DNA from 2 places in the Lysinibacillus sp. FSL K6-0075 genome. Region 1 is predicted to be linked to the other one. Evidence: a T-box and tRNA genes for the amino acid it is inferred to sense, from the RefSeq annotation. Region 1 holds a T-box; the other holds one or more tRNA genes.
The links. The T-box of region 1 lies ahead of ileS (isoleucine--tRNA ligase). A T-box ahead of a tRNA ligase gene usually reads a tRNA of that ligase, here a tRNA-Ile.

Region 1 (3,381 bases):
ACGTATTGTCGAGTGTATCCACTAGTTTAGATTTCGCATCTAGGACAATTTTCTTAGAAAAACGCTTTGGATTCCATGGGGAGCTATCAACTAAAAATGCCCAGCGTAAAGCATCTGCTCCATACTGCTCAATTAACTCAACAGGCTCTAACGCATTGCCTTTACTTTTGGACATCTTCTGTCCATGCTCATCCAGTACATGCCCTAACGATAGCACATTTTTATAAGGTGGTTTTCCTGTAAATAAGGTCGAAACCGCTAATAAGCTATAGAAAAATCCTCGCGTTTGGTCGATTCCCTCAATAACAACATCTGCTGGAAACTGATGATGAAAAGTCGCTCCATCCTCAAAAGGATAGTGCTGTTGGGCAAATGGCATCGAGCCACTGTCAAACCAAACATCGATAACTTCAGGCGTACGTTTCATGTCGCCTTGACAGACAGGACAGGTACAGACAATGTCATCAATAAATGGTTTATGGAGCTCTAATTGCTCATCGACAGTCCCTTTGGCTAATTGTTTTAGTGCTGCAATACTGTTAGGTGCCTCCTCATGAGTGCAGTCCTGACAAATCCATACATTGAGCGGTGTCCCCCAATAGCGATTACGACTAATATTCCAATCCACTAAGTTTTCTAAGAAGTTGCCAAAGCGACCATCCTTGATATGGCTAGGATACCATGTCACCTGTTGATTATTTTGTAAAAGCTGCTCTTTTAATGCAGACATTTTGATAAACCAGCTATCTGTTGCGTAGTACAGCAATGGGGAATCACAGCGCCAGCAATGCGGGTAGCTGTGCTCATATTTTTCTTTAGCAAATAAAAGCTCATTTGCTGCAAGCATCTTAATGATATCGACATCACAGTCTTTCACAAATCGTCCGACAAGCTCAGGTACAGTTTCTGTATAACAGCCTTTAAGATCGACTACATTGACAAAGGACAAATCATTTTGTTGGACCGTTTTATAATCGTCTTCTCCATAAGCCGGCGCTATGTGTACGATCCCTGTTCCACTATGCTCTGTCACATAATCCGCCATGACAACAACATGACCTTTATCGACGGTTATATAGGAAAATGGCGGTAAATAGGAAACACCCGCAAAATCCTGCCCGTCATGCTCACTTAATATTTCCACAGGCTCTGAAAAAACCTTTGATACTAACGATTTGGCGAGGATATATATGTTATTTGCATGCCTTACACGTACATATCGAAGAGCAGGATTCATAGCCAAAGCTACATTGGCTGGTAACGTCCAAGGTGTCGTTGTCCAGCCTAAGAAATATTCGTTCTCATTCTGAAGCTTAAACATTGCAGTAACGGATAAATCTTTGACATCCTTATAGCCCTGTGCCACCTCATGAGAGCTTAAGGATGTTTGACAGCTAGGGCAATAAGGTGAAACACGATGCCCTTTGTATAGAAGTTTTTCCTTGTGAACATGGCTTAAAATATGCCACACAGATTCGATATAGTCATTACTTAATGTTAGGTAAGGATCATCCATGTCGAGCCAGTAGCCAAGCTGCTCTGTAAAGGTACGCCATTTTTGCTCATAGGTAAAAACGCTCTTTTTACATGCCTGAATAAAACGCTCTACCCCGAAGTTTTCAATCTCCTGCTTTCCAGATATGCCTAATGTCTTTTCTACCCCTAATTCCACAGGCAAACCATGTGTATCCCAGCCTGCTTTTCGTTCAACCAAATAGCCTTGCATCGTTTTATAACGTGCCACGACATCTTTTATGGTTCTACCAAATGCATGGCCAACATGTGGTAAACCATTCGCTGTTGGTGGTCCCTCATAAAACACAAAGGGCTGCTGTCCAGCACGATTGCTAACGGATTTGGTGAAGGTCCCTTCTTGCGCCCACAATGCACGAATCCTTGTTTCTCGTTCAACCGTTGTTTCTTTCTTTTGTTCTTTCTGCATATTAGCTCCTCCTATACAAGCAAATTTGTATAAAAGGCATACAAAAAACCCCGTCCCAAGGAAAAGGGACGGGGTTAACCGCGAATACCACCCTAATTCTATTGACACGATGGCCAATAGCACTCAGCAACGTACAATCATACGTGTTCTTTTTAACGGTAGACACCCGGATTAGCTTACTCGATTCAGCTAATCTTCTCAGAGAGGATTTTCATGTAACACCTGCACACCGACTTCCACCAAATGTCGGCTCTCTGTAGAACAAAATGAAACACTACTCTTTCTCATCAACGAATTTGTATGCTTTTATTGTCCTTCATCTTAGCAAATTACCAATTGTCTGTCAACAGTGGACAATCTTAAAAATTTTCGTTGAGACAAGTGGCTATATTTTGATGGAGAACAGCATACCGTGGCTGATGAATGGTTTGAATCAAAAAGCTCTTTAGCAAAGTTTTACTATTGAATAGTACTATTCTGTATTGTTCTTCACTCAGCTGTTCCTTTAACGAGGCTATAGTTAATGGCATTTGCTGCACTAGTTGGATGACTTCATTTTGATTCAGTCCCTGCTCCAGCATCGCGAATATTGGCACTAATAGCCTTTCATCTTCATTATGGATAAAGACGTAATCTGGTTGTAAATAGATGGACCATAATGCATGTAGCAAATCGACACAGGCTGTTTTTAGTGATTTAGGATTTTTCACGAGTTCATCGATAGCATCTGAAACATGTGCCACACTATGCGCCCATCCCTTGCCAGGCACATAGCCTCTTACATCCTTTTCAGAGGTTACATAGGTCAGTAACTTCGTTTGACAGTCCTCTATATTAGCCTTGGATAAAAAATTATCTTGTAGATCCCTTGCTAAAATAAGCGCTACTAATAATGATGTAAAGGAGCGAGTAAAGACCCAATCCGATTCCTTTTCTCCAATTCCCTTAACTAATAAATGGTTTAAGCTGTAATCCCACAGCTCCGTTAAGCAACGATGATCCAGCAAGTTTTTTTCTAAAATCCATTCATAAAAGCTGCTATAAATATAGGTATCCCGTAGCTCACTATCAATAGAACCGATGTGTGCTAGCATGGAATGCACAAGCTGCTCTTGATTCTCTAGCTCCATTGTTGTTTGTCCCTTTTTCAATGCTATTAATCGATCCTTTAATTCTTCTTCCTTCAGTACATCTTGTATCAACTGTTTGACTCCCCTTTGCTTATTTATTTTGATACTCACTTTTTCGGTATATCCCATCTAGCTTCCATCCCTCATTAAAACGGACATATGTAAATTCCTTTTGCCAATTATCTTGGTGTACAATCACCTTACTACGCCAAGGAAAGGTTGCCGCGTATACCTGACCACTGCGAACTTCAGCTATGTCATCAGCAACATCTAGAAGTGTCGAAGGAGCAATCGTATTGTGTATCAAAT
Region 2 (3,381 bases), 1.1 Mb from region 1:
GTTTTCTTTTGAAACAACAATTGCTATAATATTTTGCAGGGCAATAATTTCTCTTACTTAACAAAAATATCTTCAAAACGTAATAATTTCTTTTTTTTTATAAAAAAGTATTGCATAATGTTAGAAAACGTTATACAATAATTCTTGTCTTGAAGGACAGGTAAACAACTTCAAAACGAGATACATAACAAAGTCTAGTGATGATGGCAAAGAGGTCACACCCGTTCCCATACCGAACACGGAAGTTAAGCTCTTTAGCGCCGATGGTAGTTGGGGGCTTCCCCCTGTGAGAGTAGGACGTCGCTAGGCATAGTACCCAGGAGGATTAGCTCAGCTGGGAGAGCATCTGCCTTACAAGCAGAGGGTCGGCGGTTCGAGCCCGTCATCCTCCACCATATGCCGGTTTAGCTCAGCAGGTAGAGCAACTGACTTGTAATCAGTAGGTCGTGGGTTCGATTCCTATAGCCGGCACCATTTTTTCGAGCCATTAGCTCAGTTGGTAGAGCATCTGACTTTTAATCAGAGGGTCGAAGGTTCGAGTCCTTCATGGCTCACCATTTTTGAAATAATAATAAGCGGGTGTGGCGGAATTGGCAGACGCACTAGACTTAGGATCTAGCGCCGCAAGGCGTGGGGGTTCGACTCCCTTCACCCGCACCATTATTTTCATTGCCAGATAAAAAAACTTATGCACATGCGGAAGTAGTTCAGTGGTAGAACACCACCTTGCCAAGGTGGGGGTCGCGAGTTCGAACCTCGTCTTCCGCTCCAAATGTGCCGGGGTGGCGGAACTGGCAGACGCACAGGACTTAAAATCCTGCGGTAGGTGACTACCGTACCGGTTCGATTCCGGTCCTCGGCACCATTTTAAATGCGCCCGTAGCTCAATTGGATAGAGCGTCTGACTACGGATCAGAAGGTTATGGGTTCGACTCCTGTCGGGCGCGCCAAAAGAACAACGGGAAGTAGCTCAGCTTGGTAGAGCACTTGGTTTGGGACCAAGGGGTCGCAGGTTCGAATCCTGTCTTCCCGACCATTTCCTAAAAATTTATGGGGCCTTAGCTCAGCTGGGAGAGCGCCTGCCTTGCACGCAGGAGGTCAGCGGTTCGATCCCGCTAGGCTCCACCATAAGTAAATTAACCAGTATAAAGATCCTGGCGGCGTAGCTCAGCTGGCTAGAGCGTACGGTTCATACCCGTAAGGTCGGGGGTTCGATCCCCTCTGCCGCCATCTTAAGGACCTTTAGCTCAGTTGGTTAGAGCAGACGGCTCATAACCGTCCGGTCGCAGGTTCGAGTCCTGCAAGGTCCACCATTTATATATTGTAACGGAGGTATACCCAAGTCTGGCTGAAGGGATCGGTCTTGAAAACCGACAGGCGGGTAACACCGCGCGGGGGTTCGAATCCCTCTACCTCCTCCAGTTTTAAATTTTTATAAATGGTGCTTTAAAAACTCGAAACAGCATAAAATTATCGCGGGGTGGAGCAGTGGTAGCTCGTCGGGCTCATAACCCGAAGGTCGTTGGTTCAAATCCGGCCCCCGCAACCAAAAGGTCCCGTGGTGTAGCGGTTAACATGCCTGCCTGTCACGCAGGAGATCGCCGGTTCGATCCCGGTCGGGACCGCCATTTTTAAAATAAAAGTCATGAGAAGCAAAAGAGTGAGCAAGCTTAGCATGGACGAAATGGGTCAGTAGCTCAGTTGGTAGAGCATTAGATTGAAGCTCTAAGTGTCGGCGGTTCGATTCCGTCCTGACCCACCATTTATGCGGGTGTAGTTTAATGGTAAAACCTCAGCCTTCCAAGCTGATGTCGTGGGTTCGATTCCCATCACCCGCTCCAAGGGCCTATAGCTCAGCTGGTTAGAGCGCACGCCTGATAAGCGTGAGGTCGATGGTTCGAGTCCATTTAGGCCCACCATTATTCCGAAGTAGCTCAGTTGGTAGTAGCACCTGACTGTTAATCAGGTTGTCGCAGGTTCGAGTCCTGCCTTCGGAGCCATTTTTATTTTGGGGAAGTACTCAAGAGGCTGAAGAGGCGCCCCTGCTAAGGGTGTAGGTCGGGTAACCGGCGCGAGGGTTCAAATCCCTCCTTCTCCGCCATGGGCCCGTTGGTCAAGTGGTTAAGACACCGCCCTTTCACGGCGGTAACACGGGTTCGAATCCCGTACGGGTCATACTAAGTGCAGTAGATGAATTTACATCTACTGCACTTTTTAATTTACTTAAAAATAGCTAGATAATAATAAACCTTTACAGAAATTAGATCCTGTAAGGGTTTATTGTTTTTCTGGAGGTTTAGATTGGAATTCTCGGTGTTTGTAGGTCCAAAACCAATGTATAACTGATATATTTGCTTGCTCTGACTACCCCTGTTTAATTTTGGTAATAAATTTTGTATTTTAAAGCTAGATCGACTAAGCTATTGGTAAAGGGGGAGATAGGTATGAAGGAAAAATTAAAGTGGGTGCACAATCAGCTAGACAACACAAACCAAGGCTCACCATTACTATCATATTTTACACTGGAACAAGTAAAGAAGGTTGGTCAATTTCAGCGTACATATGAGCGATTTGAGCAGACACCTCTCCATCATCTTGAGGCACTTGCTTCATATATGGGTGTAGAAAAAATCATGGTTAAAGATGAATCTTATCGATTTGGTTTAAATGCCTTTAAAGTATTAGGCGGTATTTATGCAATTGCGCAATATATTGCCAATAAGCTTGGGAGGAATATAAAGGAGCTATCGTTTGAACAGTTAAAATCTCCGGAAGTAAAAGCAGAAGTAGGCGATTTAACATTTATTTCAACGACAGATGGTAATCATGGTCGTGGTGTTGCATGGGCAGCTAGAGAACTGGGTTTTCAAGCGCGAATATATATGCCAGCTGGCAGCGCGGCTGAGCGTTTACAGCATATTAAAAGTGAAGGGGCTTTTGCTGAAATTACGACAATGAATTATGACGATACTGTTCGTTATACCTCACAGCTTGCACAAAAAAATGGCTGGGTTCTGGTTCAGGATACAATGTGGGATGGCTATGAAGAAATTCCATTATGGATTATGCAAGGTTACACAACCATTGTGCAGGAGATTGTTGAACAGATACAGCTAGCCCCGACACATGTATTTTTGCAAGCGGGTGTAGGATCCTTTGCAGGAGCAGTAGTTGCGTTTTTACAGCAATACTATGAGCAGGAAGTTACTTTTGTATTGGTTGAGCCTCATGTCGCTAATTGCTATTATGAAAGCTTTAAAAAAAATACGGATCAATTTGTCTCTGTTGGCGGGGAGATGCAAACGATTATGGCAGGGCTTGCTTGCGGTGAACCGAATCCACAGGCTTGGCAAATCTTAAAAGCCTCCACAAAAATAAGTA

Region 2: it encodes a tRNA-Ile, which carries the amino acid that the T-box ahead of ileS (isoleucine--tRNA ligase) is inferred to sense. The anticodon was not compared.

What each region holds. Positions count from the first base shown of each region.
Region 1 is NZ_CP151947.1:2,691,296-2,694,676, forward strand. Features, by position in the region: gene ileS (isoleucine--tRNA ligase) at 1-1,942, opposite strand, end outside; T-box leader at 2,004-2,242, opposite strand; gene MHB65_RS13215 (DUF2785 domain-containing protein) at 2,302-3,144, opposite strand; gene MHB65_RS13220 (hypothetical protein) at 3,164-3,381, opposite strand, start outside.
Region 2 is NZ_CP151947.1:3,805,368-3,808,748, reverse strand. Features, by position in the region: rRNA gene rrf (5S ribosomal RNA) at 194-309, shown strand; tRNA gene MHB65_RS18825 (tRNA-Val) at 320-395, shown strand; tRNA gene MHB65_RS18820 (tRNA-Thr) at 399-474, shown strand; tRNA gene MHB65_RS18815 (tRNA-Lys) at 482-557, shown strand; tRNA gene MHB65_RS18810 (tRNA-Leu) at 576-660, shown strand; tRNA gene MHB65_RS18805 (tRNA-Gly) at 697-771, shown strand; tRNA gene MHB65_RS18800 (tRNA-Leu) at 777-865, shown strand; tRNA gene MHB65_RS18795 (tRNA-Arg) at 874-950, shown strand; tRNA gene MHB65_RS18790 (tRNA-Pro) at 960-1,036, shown strand; tRNA gene MHB65_RS18785 (tRNA-Ala) at 1,053-1,128, shown strand; tRNA gene MHB65_RS18780 (tRNA-Met) at 1,157-1,230, shown strand; tRNA gene MHB65_RS18775 (tRNA-Ile) at 1,237-1,313, shown strand; tRNA gene MHB65_RS18770 (tRNA-Ser) at 1,329-1,421, shown strand; tRNA gene MHB65_RS18765 (tRNA-Met) at 1,475-1,549, shown strand; tRNA gene MHB65_RS18760 (tRNA-Asp) at 1,553-1,628, shown strand; tRNA gene MHB65_RS18755 (tRNA-Phe) at 1,687-1,762, shown strand; tRNA gene MHB65_RS18750 (tRNA-Gly) at 1,768-1,841, shown strand; tRNA gene MHB65_RS18745 (tRNA-Ile) at 1,843-1,919, shown strand; tRNA gene MHB65_RS18740 (tRNA-Asn) at 1,924-2,000, shown strand; tRNA gene MHB65_RS18735 (tRNA-Ser) at 2,011-2,101, shown strand; tRNA gene MHB65_RS18730 (tRNA-Glu) at 2,104-2,175, shown strand; gene MHB65_RS18725 (diaminopropionate ammonia-lyase) at 2,445-3,381, shown strand, end outside.